DNA from 2 places in the Halobacillus sp. A1-3 genome. Region 2 is predicted to be linked to the other one. Evidence: riboswitches for the same ligand, from Rfam matches in the RefSeq annotation. Region 2 holds a riboswitch; the other holds the start of a gene.
The links. A riboswitch is a leader RNA that binds a small molecule or an ion and turns the genes downstream of it on or off. The one in region 2 is predicted to bind FMN.
Positions count from the first base shown of each region.

Region 1: another riboswitch for FMN. It lies ahead of ACRYKC_RS11405 (ECF transporter S component); the one in region 2 lies ahead of ribD (bifunctional diaminohydroxyphosphoribosylaminopyrimidine deaminase/5-amino-6-(5-phosphoribosylamino)uracil reductase RibD).

Region 1 is NZ_JBPCEO010000005.1:267,789-275,081, reverse strand. It holds gene ACRYKC_RS11420 (1,4-dihydroxy-2-naphthoate polyprenyltransferase) at 116-1,060, shown strand; gene ACRYKC_RS11415 (hotdog fold thioesterase) at 1,153-1,548, shown strand; gene ACRYKC_RS11410 (TraR/DksA C4-type zinc finger protein) at 1,589-1,960, shown strand; gene ACRYKC_RS11405 (ECF transporter S component) at 2,030-2,626, opposite strand; FMN riboswitch at 2,794-2,941, opposite strand; gene ACRYKC_RS11400 (hypothetical protein) at 3,207-3,404, opposite strand; gene ACRYKC_RS11395 (M20/M25/M40 family metallo-hydrolase) at 3,513-4,571, opposite strand; gene ACRYKC_RS11390 (thioredoxin family protein) at 4,703-5,254, shown strand; gene ACRYKC_RS11385 (potassium channel family protein) at 5,338-6,336, shown strand; gene ACRYKC_RS11380 (YugN-like family protein) at 6,319-6,735, opposite strand; gene ACRYKC_RS11375 (glucose-6-phosphate isomerase) at 6,838-7,293, opposite strand, start outside.
Region 2 is NZ_JBPCEO010000009.1:2,087-9,379, forward strand. It holds gene ACRYKC_RS15640 (glycoside hydrolase family 13 protein) at 1-1,527, opposite strand, end outside; gene ACRYKC_RS15645 (flavin monoamine oxidase family protein) at 1,908-3,377, shown strand; FMN riboswitch at 3,522-3,673, shown strand; gene ribD (bifunctional diaminohydroxyphosphoribosylaminopyrimidine deaminase/5-amino-6-(5-phosphoribosylamino)uracil reductase RibD) at 3,826-4,899, shown strand; gene ribE (riboflavin synthase) at 4,902-5,552, shown strand; gene ACRYKC_RS15660 (bifunctional 3,4-dihydroxy-2-butanone-4-phosphate synthase/GTP cyclohydrolase II) at 5,569-6,762, shown strand; gene ribH (6,7-dimethyl-8-ribityllumazine synthase) at 6,778-7,245, shown strand.

The DNA.
Region 1 (7,293 bases), on a different contig from region 2:
AAGGAATCTCCATTACCTCTTGCATATTCTTACAATGATTGACACTATGGTCCTGTTTCCCTAAACTTAAATTGATATCATATAGAATAGTATAAATGCAAGGGAGAGAACATCTATGAGCTCTGTTCAAAATCAAAACATGAAAGCTTCCTTGAATGAACGTGAAGGATTTCAAGTGTGGTGGAGGCTTCTGCGTCCTCATACACTTACAGCTGCATTCGTACCTGTTTTCATTGGAACAATGTTGGCCGCAATTGAACAATCCATTAACTTCTGGTTATTTTTAGCTATGTTATTGGCTTCCATCCTCATTCAAGCTGCAACAAATATGTTTAACGAATACTACGATTATGTTCGTGGACTGGACACAGAAAACTCCGTAGGGATCGGTGGCACAATTGTACGTGATGGAATAAATCCACGTGTCGTCCTATCCCTCGCCATAAGCTTTTTTGCTATAGCAGGTTTATTAGGAGTCTATATTTGCTTATCCTCCAGCTGGTGGGTTGCTTTAGTCGGACTTATTTCGATGCTGTTCGGCTACCTTTATACAGGCGGGCCATATCCGATCGCTTATACTCCACTTGGGGAAGTAACAGCAGGATTTTTTATGGGGACAATCATCATTGGAATAAGTTATTTCATCCAGACCTTGAGTCTCACAGTTGAAGTCGTTCTTATTTCTATACCCGTCGCTATCTTTATAGGGGCCATTCTTTTGGCAAATAATATCCGTGATCGGGTTGGAGATGCAGAAAACGGAAGGAAAACACTGGCTATTCTATTTGGCCATAAAGGTGCTGTACGTTTTCTAATTATCTTATTCGCAGGTGCTTATGCTCTGACAATCGCATTTATTTTATTCGGCTTTTTACCATACTGGGCATTGATCAGCTTATTCAGTGTACGGAAAGCGGTGGATGCAATAAAAGGGTTTAAAGGAAAATCGGAACCTCTTGAAATGCTGCCTGCGATGAAGGCGACCGCTCAAACGAATACCGTGTATGGGCTGCTTTTAGGAATTTCATTATTACTACAACTTTATATTCCACTAGGATAAACAGACAGAAGGATGGTTTTAGACCATCCTTCTTTTAACTAGGTTTGATACTAGCTATTGTGGGAAATATTACTTTAAAGGACGGGGAAGACATGAAACAAATGATGAAAAATACTTTGATGGAAACACTAGGAATGGAAATCGAGACGGCCAAGCCTGACCGTGTACAAATTCGTATGCCAGTAGATCATCGAACACACCAGCCAATGGGCTTTTTACACGGTGGAGCAAGTGTAGCTCTAGCGGAAAGCGCTGCGAGTATCGGAGCGTTTTTAAATGTTGACAGTAATCAATACCAAATCTTCGGCATCGAAATCAATGCAAACCACATTAAAAGTATCCGCAACGGCGTTGTAACAGGGGTTGCCACACCTGTCCATATTGGCAAAAACACAATGGTTTGGGAAATCAGAATCGAAAACTCTTCCAATGAGTTAATCTCTACTTCCCGTTGTACCATCGGGGTCGTTCCATTGAAAAGAACATGACTTTTCTATACACACTGTTTCAAGAAAGGAGAATGAATCGATGTTAACAAAAGACCAAAAGGATACATTCAAAAAACGATTATTGGAAATGAAAGAAGAAGCTGAAAAGGATTTAGAAGAATATCGAAATGATCGAGCCAAAGAAGACTACCAAAATGATGAGACTGGTGAGATCAGCAGTGTGGCAGACCACCCTGGGAATTTGGGAACAGATCAATTTGAGAGAGAAAAAGAAATGACTTTTTACGAACAAGCTCGCGAAAAGCTTATGGATGTTAATGACGCTCTAAAACGCATGGAGGAAGGAAGATATGGGTTGAGTGAAAAGTCCGGCGAACCAATTCCTGTAGAGCGATTAGAAGCGATGCCTACTGCGCGCTATCGTGTCGATGAAATAGAAGACCAACAGTAAACTAAAGCAGTGAATTAGAAAAAAGGAGCTTTCCCAATGAAGGGAAGCTCCTTTTTGCTTTTCATATGATTATGCCGCTGAAGATGAGCGAATTTTCTTCTGTTCTAACCACGGCTTCATTTTTACAAATAAAGGTACAAATAAAGCCCCAATTACAATTCCTTTGATTACATTGAATGGAAGAATTCCAGCCAAAATGGTAGCCCATTTAACATTCGTACTCATCGTCTCCCACCCCATAAACCAGCTATAGGCAGGAAGAATCAAGAAGAAATTCAGAACGCTCATTCCAATAGCCATAATGACAGAACTTGTAACTAACCCTGATACTAAGGATTTGGTAGATTTATATTTATGGTAGATCATAGCTACCGGGACGACAAAGAGTGTCCCTGCTGCAAAGTTAGCGACTACTCCGACTGGGTCTGCGGCCCCTGTGTAAATAAGGTACAAGGTATTTTTCAATCCCTCTACAACCACTCCTGCCATAGGGGTGAATAGAATCGCAGCAATTAACGCAGGCACTTCACTGAAGTCCACTTTCAGGTATTGTGGAAGCATCGGCAATGGAAAATTCAAAAACATTAACACCATTGAAATACTCCCTAATAAAGCTAAGATAATTAATTTCAACAATTTTGATGACTGACCTGTTTGGGGGTTCATCATCAATCTCCTCCTTCACCTTTTTCATCGATTCACATCCCAGATGAAGGTGAGCATATTTCCTTTTTGCAACATAAATAACCTTAAAGCATACGATGGGGCTTTAAGGCTGAGATTAAATCGCGCACAGGAAACAGAAGGTAGCAAAAATATCTACCTGCTTCGCTCGACATCTTCTCCCATCCAGACTGTAACTGTCGGTCCCGGATTTTCACCAGGTCCACCGCTCGGTCGAAACCTCACGGGTCACGGACTAAGAGTGCGCAAACACTCATCACCGTCGGTCGGGAATTTCACCCTGCCCCGAAGATGGAATCGATATTGTATTGTATTTCTATTTTATATAGAGTGTGATGCTGCCGCAAGTTAAAAGTTTTCTACTAAATTTTATAGAGACCCTACAAGGAGCGAAGCGGCTGAAGAGGCTTGCCGGTTCCCCCGCAGGAAAGCGAGTCATTTCCCGCCAAAGTTATTCCGATATCGAATGTTTCATAATACTGCTCTCTCATTAAATTAATGATTACCCAGTATAACCAGCACCACCAATTAATAAGGCAAAATAAAAAGCACCCGTAGGCGCTTATATATCGTTTACCTTATTCAGAAGAATCTTCAACGTAGGTGAAATCGTACTTTCATCAACAAGACCATCCTCACTCATCTGGACAGCGTCTAAATGAGAAGTGAAATGGTCTTCATAAGGATGATAAGGAATTTGTCCGGTATTCAGCTTTCCTTTCAAGGATAGAATGCTTTGATGCATAAGTTCTCTGTCCATGATGCACCTCTTTCGAAAAAAGTATTTTCTACTATCCTATCCATCAAGGTGCAATTTTAGACCTCCTTCTTAATAGAAAACCTGAGGGTCATCCCCTCAAGTTTCCAGTTAATCATCCAACGGATTTAAGCTTTCTGTTCCTTTCATATTCGCAATCATTTCAACGAGAAGATCAATTTCTTGCTCGATGTCTTTTATACTCACCGTCTCTACAGGAGAGTGCATGTATCTTAGAGGTAAGGAAACCAAACTGACCGGTACACCTTTACCGGTTAGACGCATTTTATCTGCATCGGTACCTGTCATCCGGGGCGTCAATTCATACTGTACATCCATCGTCAGTGATTTCGCAGTATTTTCAAGCAGCTGATTAATTTTTCGGTTAATTGGTGCACCTTTTGCTAACACAGGACCACCTTCTAATCTTACGTCGCCATGCTTACGCTTATTAACTCCAGGGTAATCAGTTGCAAAAGTCACATCACAAGCTATCGCCATAGTCGGTTCAACTCCAGCTGCCGCGAAAAATGCGCCTCCCATATTCGTTTCTTCATTGACAGTGCTTGCGGCGTAAACGCCTACATTCAAATCTTTCTCAGCTAGTTTACGAAGTACTTCACCTACGATAAACTGACCTGTACGGTTATCGAGCCCTCTACCTGATATGTAGCGATCCATCATGACTTCTGGCTCACGTTTATAAACAGCAAGATCTCCAATTTGAACGAATTCTTCTATTTCTTGCTTAGACTTTGCCCCACAATCAATGAATAGCTCTTCTAAACCAAAATCTCCTTTTAAGCCTCCATGGTGCTGAGCATTGACGCCAATTACACCTGTCAAAGTTCTTCCATATCCGAGTACTGTCACTTTCATCCCAACAGCTGCTTTTGGATTGATCCCGCCCATCTTATCAAAGTGGAGAAATCCTTCGTCGTCGATTCGATTGACCACAAGGGCTATTTCGTCACAGTGACCTGCAAGCAATATTTTAAAGTCTGCTTCAGGATTGAGAACAGCAATAGCATTTCCGGCATGGTCCGTTCTGATTTCATCTGCAAAAGAATCCATTTCTTTAATCCATCGCTTCTGAATTTCCATTTCCATACTTGATGGTGAAGGTGTGTGTAACAATTCAAGTAAAAAGTTCAATCGTTCCTGGTTCATATGTGCCACTCCTCTTCTATCCTTCTTCTCTTTATCATAACAAAAAAGATTTAACTGTTTCTTAAAATCATGCATATTCTTTAAACGAATAGGGTACAAGGACATGTATGCCATGTGGAGGAGGATTTTTGATGAACTTAGACGAATGGTTCCAAAAAGGTTGGACAGCTCAGGAGTATGTTGATTCTATGAAGCAACATCAAGAAAACCTGGTTTATATATATGAACATTTCAAAGTTAACCCGGAAGACTACCCCTTGTTTGAACAACTGCAAAAGAAAAACATGCGTGCTATCATCCTCAGCGAGGACTGGTGCGGAGATGCTATGCTGAATATCCCCATCTTTTTGCGACTAGCTGAAGCTGGACATATACAGACAAGATTTTTGCTCAGAGATAAAAACTTAGAACTGATGGACCAATATTTAACCAACGGTACTTCTAGATCGATCCCTAAAATCATCTTTCTTCATCCCAACGGCGAAGAAATTGGAACTTGGGGGCCAAGAGCAGAAAAAGTCCAGCAATTCATAGACCATGCGATAATAAACCTGCCGGACCAAAACTCAGATGACTTTGAGGAAAAAAGAAATGATATGCTAAAGTTTGTAACAAAAGCGTATCGTGATAATCGAGACTTCTGGTCTTATGTCTACGAAGACATGAAAAGTACTTTACAATAACTTGCCCTTTAAAGGCAGGTTATTTTTTATGTTTGAATCTTGACCTATTAACCGATACTGATGTAAAAAAGGGGGCATTGAACATGCAGTATTGGATCCGCCTGTATTTCCAAATCCCGCTTTTCCTCAGGCTTTTCGGCACGGTCATGATAATGATGACCCTGTTTGGAGGCATTATCCATATATTAGAGCCCAAGAGCTTTCCATCGTTTTTCGATGGCATCTGGTGGGCTTTCGTAACCGGAGCTACCGTAGGATACGGAGATTATGTTCCTCTTAGTCCTGCTGGAAAGATTACCGCTATTCTGTTAATCCTTACCGGAGGAGGGCTGGTCACTTTTTATATGGCCACTCTGTCTGCATCTACAGTCAAACACGAGCAAGCCTTATCCAAAGGACAAGTGGATTTTCGAGGAACCGATCATCTTGTCATCATAGGCTGGAACGAACGGACACGTCAGTTGATTGATATGATCGGCAGCCAGGACTCTCCTGAGCGCATCGTTTTGATCGACAGGTCTATGAATCAATTTTATCAGCGATTATCCAACTTGCATTTTGTGAAAGGTGATGCAACGGAGGAATCGATTCTTGAAAAGGCAAATGTACGCCAGGCAAGAATGGCGGTCGTCACCGCTGATCCTTCTAAAAAAGAGGAACAGTCGGACCAATCCGTCATCCACCAAGTGGTCGCTCTTAAAGGCCATCACCCTGACTTATTCATCATTGCTGAAGTTCTGACGGACAGACAAAGAATTAACGCAGGCAGAGCTGGAGCCGATACAGTTATCAGGTCCAACGATTTTATGAGCAGCCTTTTTTACCATGAACTTTATCGTAATGATCCTATCCAGCCTTTTGAAATGCTTCTTGATTTATTGACAGCAAGGCAATTTCATGAAGAGAAAGTACCTGAGCAATTCGAAGGGGAACCTTTGATGAAAGCATTAGAATATTTTCTTAAAGAAAGCTGTCAAATTATCGGCATTAAGAAAGGAGAAGATGTCTCATTTGACTTGCATGCAGAAACCAAGTTAGAGAAGGGTGATTACCTGATTGTCTTTTCACCGCTTCGTCATTAAGGCTTGTTCCACTTGTGCAAGAACTTCTCTTCCTGTGCTGACGTGCTCCTCTGGAAAAGAGGCGTCTTTATCTACAGGCTCCTGGAACTGATCAAATATGGCACGGAAATTTCCTTCCTTTACGTTATCATCAAGGCCAGGGTTGTATTTATGAGACAACAAAAAAGGTTCTTTCATTTGAATAGTTGCATAATCACTCGGAGCATCCAAGGATCCTGAAGTAACTTGAAACGGAAGCCTTAAGAATTGATAACCCACTCGATCGTCAATCTTATAATCAAAATATCCATGTTCGTAATCCCAGTTATCAGAAAGTTTAAATCCTAAAGGTTTTAGTTCGCTTTCTACATCATTGAACGTATACACTTCATTTGTAATGGAAGAAGATAAAGGTATCACGGCCAAACACTCCTTTTTAGTCCTATCTTGCCCAATTAAAAACACCTCAGGTCATCCATTTTCTGGATGGCCTGAGGTGGATATTTTTGGTATTCTTTGTTATTATAGACGTTTTTCTAACTTTTCTTTTTCTTCTTCGAATCCTGGTTTTCCAAGAAGAGCGAACATGTTTTTCTTGTAAGCTTCTACACCAGGCTGGTCAAATGGGTTTACTCCAAGCAAATACCCACTGATTGCGCAAGCCTTCTCAAAGAAGTACACAAGATAACCGAAAGTGTAGGCATCACGCTTAGGCAAGTGAACAATCAAGTTCGGAACGTCTCCATCTGTATGAGCAAGCATCGTACCTTGGTAGGCTTTTTCGTTGACCTGGTCAACCGTTTTTCCAGCAAGATAGTTTAAACCATCAAGGTTTTGTTCGTCTTCTTCAATCGTAATATCAGATGCTGGTGTTTCAACGTGCAGCACAGTCTCAAACATATCTTTACGACCGTCCTGGATATACTGGCCGAGAGAGTGCAAATCAGTTGAGAAGTTGGCTGAAGAAGGGAAAATGCC
Region 2 (7,293 bases):
TTTTTTATCGGTTAAGTTTGTAATGACTAGTGCCATCTGGCCAGCTAATGTCCGAGTATAAGCATAAATTTGCGGATCATCCTTTAGAAGTAAATCATAAATGCCGTAAGTAAAGAGATCGTGTTCCTTCTTCAGCTCAATCATTTTCTTATAGTGATTCAAGATAGAATTCGATTGATGGAGCTGGTCCTCTACATTGATCTCCTTATAATTAGGATTGATTTTCATCCAAGGCGTACCGCTTGTGAAGCCGGCATTGGTGTCACTGGTCCATTGCATAGGTGTACGGCTGTTGTCTCTGGATGTCGCCCACAGGATTTCCATGATTTCGTTGTGCTCAACTCCTTGGGCCTTCTTCTTCTTATATAAGTTCTTAGCTGCTACATCATCATAGTCTTCTATTGATGGAAAGGCAACGTTCGTCATTCCAATCTCCTGTCCTTGATAGATGTATGGCGTTCCTTGCATAAAGAAGTACATTGTTCCTAGAGAAGTCGCGCTTTCCCGCCAGTACTCCTCATCATTACCCCAGGTGGATACGACACGTGCTTTATCATGATTCTCTACGAACAGAGCATTCCATCCATCTGTTTCCAGTGCTTTCTGCCAGCGGGTCAGTGTTTCTTTCAATGCTACAATATCGAGCTGTTGTTCAGCATCCTTATCCCAAAGATCTAAATGCTCGAACTGAAAAATCATATCCATCTTACCATTTTCTCCAACCCATAAGTCTGCTTCGTCTGCACTGACACCATTAGCCTCACCAACTGTCATGACTTTGTAGTTGGCATACGTCTTTTCTTTGAATTCTTGTAAGAATGTGTGGATGCCTTCCTGGTTCATATGCATATCAAAGGAAGATACATAGTCTTCTTTGTCGGGGTTCGGCATATCAGGGAATCCTGGGCGCTTTTTAATGTGGCTGATCGCGTCGATTCGAAAACCATCAATTCCTTTTTTCAGCCACCAATTGACGGTTTCATAAAGTTCATTACGGACTTCCTCATTCTCCCAGTTCAAGTCAGGCTGCTTAGTTGAGAAAACATGGAGGTAATATTGATCTGTTTTTTCATCATACTCCCATGCGGAACCTTCGAAGATACTCTCCCAGTTGTTTGGCTCTTTACCATCTTTTGCGTCGCGCCAAATATACCAATCCCGTTTTGGATTGTCCTTTGATTTTCTTGACTCGATGAACCATGGGTGTTCATCACTTGTATGGTTAAGGACTAAATCGATAATTAATTTCATGTCACGCTTGTGAACTTCTTTTAATAGACGGTCGAAATCTTGCATCGTGCCAAATTCTTCGAGAATGTCTTTGTAATCTGAAATGTCATAGCCGTTGTCGTCTTTCGGTGACTTGTACATAGGACAAATCCAGATGAAGTCCGCACCTAATTCCTTAATATAATCCAACCGGTCGATCATCCCTTGAAGATCTCCGATGCCATCCCCGTTTGAATCTTGGAAACTTCGTGGATAGACTTGATATCCTACTGCTTCTTTCCACCATACTCGTTTCACATGAACCCCTCTTTTCCTAGTTATGATGTGAGCTTTTATCCCTGCCACGGTGTTAACGTTACTCCCATTGTACATGATAAGAATGAATAATCAGAATTAACAAACAAATAATGCAATCGATTGCGCATTTAATAACAGTTATTTAATTATACTTCTAATAATATCCATCTAATATATGATGCTAGATTAGATGGATAAGTGTGCAAGCGGTTTCCTTGAATATTTACATAGTAGCTGATTTTTACCCTTTTGACAATACTATTCACATAGGAAAGAGGATTGGCAGATACAAATATCTAAAGAGTGAAGGAGAATGATGCTCACCTGAATGCTTTCGATTACTTCTTTAACATATAAATGTTTTAGAAGGGGGCGGTAAGATGAGAGGGCATGGAAATAAAAATTTAAGTTACCCAGATCAAATGCTTACTATTATAAGAAATGGTCTGCCAAAAAAGCTACTTCCTAAGAAAGTATTGATCATTGGGGCGGGGATGGCCGGCCTTGTTTCAGCATCTTTATTAAAGGAAGCAGGTCATCAAGTGACTGTCTTAGAAGGCAATGATCGTATAGGTGGTAGAGTTTATACAGTTCGGCACCCTTTTACGCTAGGTAATTATCTAGATGTAGGGGCAATGAGAATCCCTGATAATCATAAACTGGTCTTAGAATATATACGACGTTTTCAATTGCCTCTAAACCCTTTTATCAATTCTTCACCTGTTGATTTAATCTTTGTCAATCATGTTCTAACAACGAGAAAATCATATGAGGAAAGCCCAGATATTCTAAACTTCCCTGTTAATGAAGATGAAAAAGGTAAGACAGCCACAGAGCTCTTTCTTGAAGCTACTCAGCCATTTCTGGAGCTTTATTCAACTAGTTCTCCTGAAGAGCAAGAGAGGCTAATAAAAGAATACTCCAATTATTCAATGGGGGAGTTCCTTGAATTTAATCCCATTGGTAGACCCCTGTCGCAAGCTGCAATAAGGAGTATAGGGGTTATGCTTGGACTTGAAGGTTTTCCGGAGTTTTCATTTATGGACATCTTGACCGATATTATTTTTCCTATTTTTAGTAAATCAGTGAGTTTTTTCGAGATTGATGGTGGTAACGATCAGTTACCTTTGTCATTCACGAAAGAATTAAATCAAGATATACAATTAAATCGGAAAGTGGATAGAATTTATCAGGATAAAGGTGGGGTAAGAATACAAGCAAGAGACCCTGTCGCTGGCGGATGTCACCATTATGAAGGGGATTATGCCATTGTGAGTATCCCTTTCCCTGTCTTTCAATTTATAGATGTGTATCCTTACCATTCAATTTCCTTTGAAAAATGGCAAGTCATTAGAGAAATTATCAACCTTCCAGCTGTCAAAATTGGAGTGGAATTTAGGTGTCGATTTTGGGAGAAGGCAGGAGTAGGAAATGCCATTACCGATTTACCTTCAAGATTCTCCTATATCCCAAGTCATGGAATAGGTTCTAGTGGACCTGCGGTTCTATTAGCAAGTTATAGCTGGGGGCAAGATGCCATTCTTTGGGCTAGTGTTCCACACGAAGAAATGGTCCGTCAATTACTCGAAGACTTGGCTAAAATATACGGGAATATCGTATATAAAGAATTTATGCAGGCCTATTCATTTAATTGGAGTCTAAATCAGTATTCGGCTGGGGCCTTTACACTTTTCCTCCCGGGACAGGGTGAAAAGTTTACCGAGACCATACGCCAGCCTGAAGGAAGACTTCACTTTTCAGGTGAACACACATCTTCCTTTCATGGATGGATAGAAGGAGCAATAGAGTCAGGAATACGAACTGCATGGGAAATTAATGAAAGAAACTGAATGTTAGGTTGTTTCATTCATTTTCCTTTATTTAAGTGTCAGGGTCTTTATACCTTTTCTGTTTTCGGAAATTGTTTTATCGAAACCAAATGAATTGCGTGTTTAGCGCATTTCATATATATTTATAGTAATACAACTGAATATAGAATCCTTCGGGGTCGGGTGAAAATCCCAGCCGGCGGTAATGAACAGTTTGTTCCGAGCCCGCGACGGGGAGTGAGTGTGAAGCACCATTCCCCCTGATTTGGTGCATAGTCCAAAGCCGACAGTGAAAGTCTGGATGGGAGAAGGATGTGGAGAACGTAAAATAAGGTACATTTTGTTACACGTGTACCCTTTATTCGTTATACAAATTTTTGCGTTTATATAGGACCCTGGAGAAGTATGCCTTCTTCAGGGTTATTTTTTATATAAGGAGGTGAAGTGGTTGGACCGTGATAAGCGATACATGTCGATGGCAATTCAAATGGCGAAAGAAACTGTGGGACAAACGAGTCCTAATCCGTCCGTAGCTGCAGTTGTGGTTAAAGACAACCAAGTGGTCGGACTGGGGGTTCATGTGAAAGCAGGAGAGTATCATGCAGAAGTCCACGCACTGCAAATGGCTGGAGCAAAAGCGGAAGACGCAGAAATTTTTGTCACACTAGAACCTTGCAGTCATTACGGAAGTACACCTCCGTGTGCAAAAGCAATCATTGATGCAGGAATTCGCCGAGTAGTTATTGCTTCCAATGACCCAAACCCAAAAGTTTCAGGACGCGGCATTGAAATGATGGAGCAAGCGGGAATTGAAGTGCGAACAAACGTCATGAAAGAAGAAGCAGATGACCTGAACCGATCTTTTTTTCATTTCATTCAGACAAAAGAACCTTATATTCGTTTGAAGTCTGCCATGAGCCTTGATGGGAAAATCGCTACTTCTACAGGAGAAAGCCAATGGATCACCGGTGAAGAAGCCAGGAGAGACGGGCATTGCTATCGTCATCAATCAGATGCCATTTTGGTCGGGATTAACACAGTTCTCGTTGATAATCCTAAGTTGACTACAAGGATAGAGGGCCGGGGGTCTCACCCAATCAGGATTGTGCTTGATACAAAATTACGAATCCCACCTTCAGCTCAATTGATACAAAATCAAGAAGCCCCGACTTGGATTTTTACTGGAAAAGATGTCTCTCAAGCGGAGATCGATATTTTCAAGCCGTATCCGCATGTGAAAATTTTCGCATTAAATGAAGAGAAGATTCGCGTAGAAGAGCTTGTTTCATATCTTGGTGAACAAAAAGTGACTTCTGTTCTCGTAGAGGGCGGGGGTACCATTGCGGATGCTTTTGTACGTGCAGGCAAAGTTAATGAAATCGTGACATATATTGCACCAAAACTCATTGGAGGAAAAGACGCTTTAACTCCTGTGGGAGGAGAGGGTGTCAAACAGCTTAAACAGGTGGAAGCCTTTGAAATTCTATCCACTGAACAAGTCGGGGATGATATAAAGATCATCTCTGTAAAAAGGGAGGAGTAACCTTGTTTACAGGTATTATTGAAGAGATAGGCAAGCTGAAGTCCGTTAAAAGCAAAACGGAATCATTAGAAATACAAATTACTGCAAAAGATATTTTGACAGATGTGCATCTTGGGGACAGTATTTCCATTAACGGTGTATGTTTGACTGTGACAGCTTTCACAGAAAGCACAGTTGCTTTTGATGTTATGCCTGAAACGTATCGTGCAACGAATCTCCAGAGCTTAAAGCAAGGGAGCCCTGTGAATTTAGAACGGGCAATGGCTGCTGGCGGTCGATTTGGAGGTCACCTAGTATCCGGTCACATCGATGGAACTGGAAAGATTGTGTCAAAAAGACCCGAATCGAATGCCGTTTATTATGAGATTGAACTGCCAGAAGAACTTATTCATTATTTTGTTTATAAAGGTTCCATTGCCGTTGATGGAACATCCTTAACCGTATTTGGAGTAGAGGACCAGCGTGTAACTATATCCTTGATTCCACACACGATGGAACATACGGTGCTTGGTGAAAAAGAACCAGGTGACTCAGTTAATATCGAGTGCGATATGATTGGAAAATATGTCGCCCATTTCTTAAGTGGAAAACAATCTGACAAACCTCAATCAGCGATTACAAAGCAAATGCTAGCTGATAACGGTTTTGCATAAAAGAAGGTGAGACGAGATGTTTGATTCAATTGAAAAAGCGATTGAACGTTTGAAACAAGGTAAATTAGTTATTGTATGTGATGATGAAGATCGTGAAAATGAAGGAGATCTTGTCGGTATTGCGGAATATGCAAGCACTGAGATGATCAACTTTATGATTAAGTACGGAAGAGGACTTGTCTGTGCCCCAATTACAGATCAGGTCGCTCATGATTTAGAGTTGTTGCCGATGGTCGATGATAACACAGATCCAAATAAAACTGCTTTTACTGTTAGCGTTGATCATAAGGATACAACAACGGGGATATCAGCGGATGAACGTGCGCTTACAATTCGGGAAATGTTGAACCCTGAGTCAACGGCTAGTGATTTTAATAAACCAGGTCATATTTTCCCACTGGTTGCTAAAGAAGGCGGAGTGTTGCGCCGGGCTGGTCATACAGAGGCATCTGTTGATTTAGCTAGATTATCAGGGGCACGACCAGCTGGAGTCATTTGTGAAATCATTAAAGACGATGGAACGATGGCAAGAGTACCAGACCTAAGGAAAATGGCAGATGAATTTGACATTCCGATGATTACCATTGCCGATCTTATTCAATATCGCCATAAAAATGAGAATCACGTAAAGCGGGATGTAGAGGTGAAAATGCCGACGGAGTATGGAGACTTCCGCGCAATCGCATTTACAAATGACATCGACTTTAAAGATCATGTGGCTCTTGTTAAAGGGGAGATTAACCCTGATGAACCAACGTTAGTCCGTGTACATTCGGAGTGTCTGACAGGTGATGTGTTCGGTTCCTACCGCTGTGACTGTGGCCCACAGCTTCATAATGCTTTGAGACAGATTTCTGAACATGGAAGCGGAGTATTGCTTTATATGCGCCAGGAAGGCCGTGGAATTGGATTAGTAAACAAACTCCGTGCCTATAAACTTCAAGAAGAAGGGCTGGACACAGTCGAAGCGAATGCAAAACTCGGATTTGGACCAGATCTCCGTGATTACGGCGTTGGGGCTCAAATATTAAGAGATTTAGGGATTTCTAAGCTGAAATTGCTCACTAACAACCCAAAGAAAATTTCCGGACTTGGCGGTTACGACTTAGAAGTTGTTGAGCGAGTACCTATCCAGATGAAATCACGTAAAGAAAATGAACAATATCTAAGAACGAAGCAATCTAAAATGGGACATTTATTCCACTACTAGAAAGGGGACAGAAAAATGGTAAAAACATATGAAGGTAATCTGGTCGGAACAGGATTAAAAGTAGGAATTGTCGTCGGCAGGTTCAACGATTTTATTACAAGCAAGCTTCACGGAGGAGCTTTGGATGCGCTCAAACGCCACGGTGTCGACCAAAAAGACATTGAGGTCGCTTATGTACCAGGCGCTTTCGAAATTCCGCTTGTAGCTGCAAAAATGGCGAACAGTGGGAAGTATGATGCGGTCATTACGTTGGGAGCAGTTATCCGTGGATCAACTCCACACTTCGATTATGTCTGCAATGAAGCAGCTAAAGGCGTATCACAAGCTTCCATGCAAAGCGGTATTCCTGTGATCTTTGGAGTTATTACCACAGATACTATTGAACAAGCAATTGAACGCGCGGGAACAAAAGCAGGGAACAAAGGCTGGGAAGCTGCAACGGGAGCCATTGAAATGGCCACATTAATGAAGAACTTCGAATAAAACAAAGCACCTGCCGAAGGGGATCCTCCCCTTCGGCAGGTTTTTTAT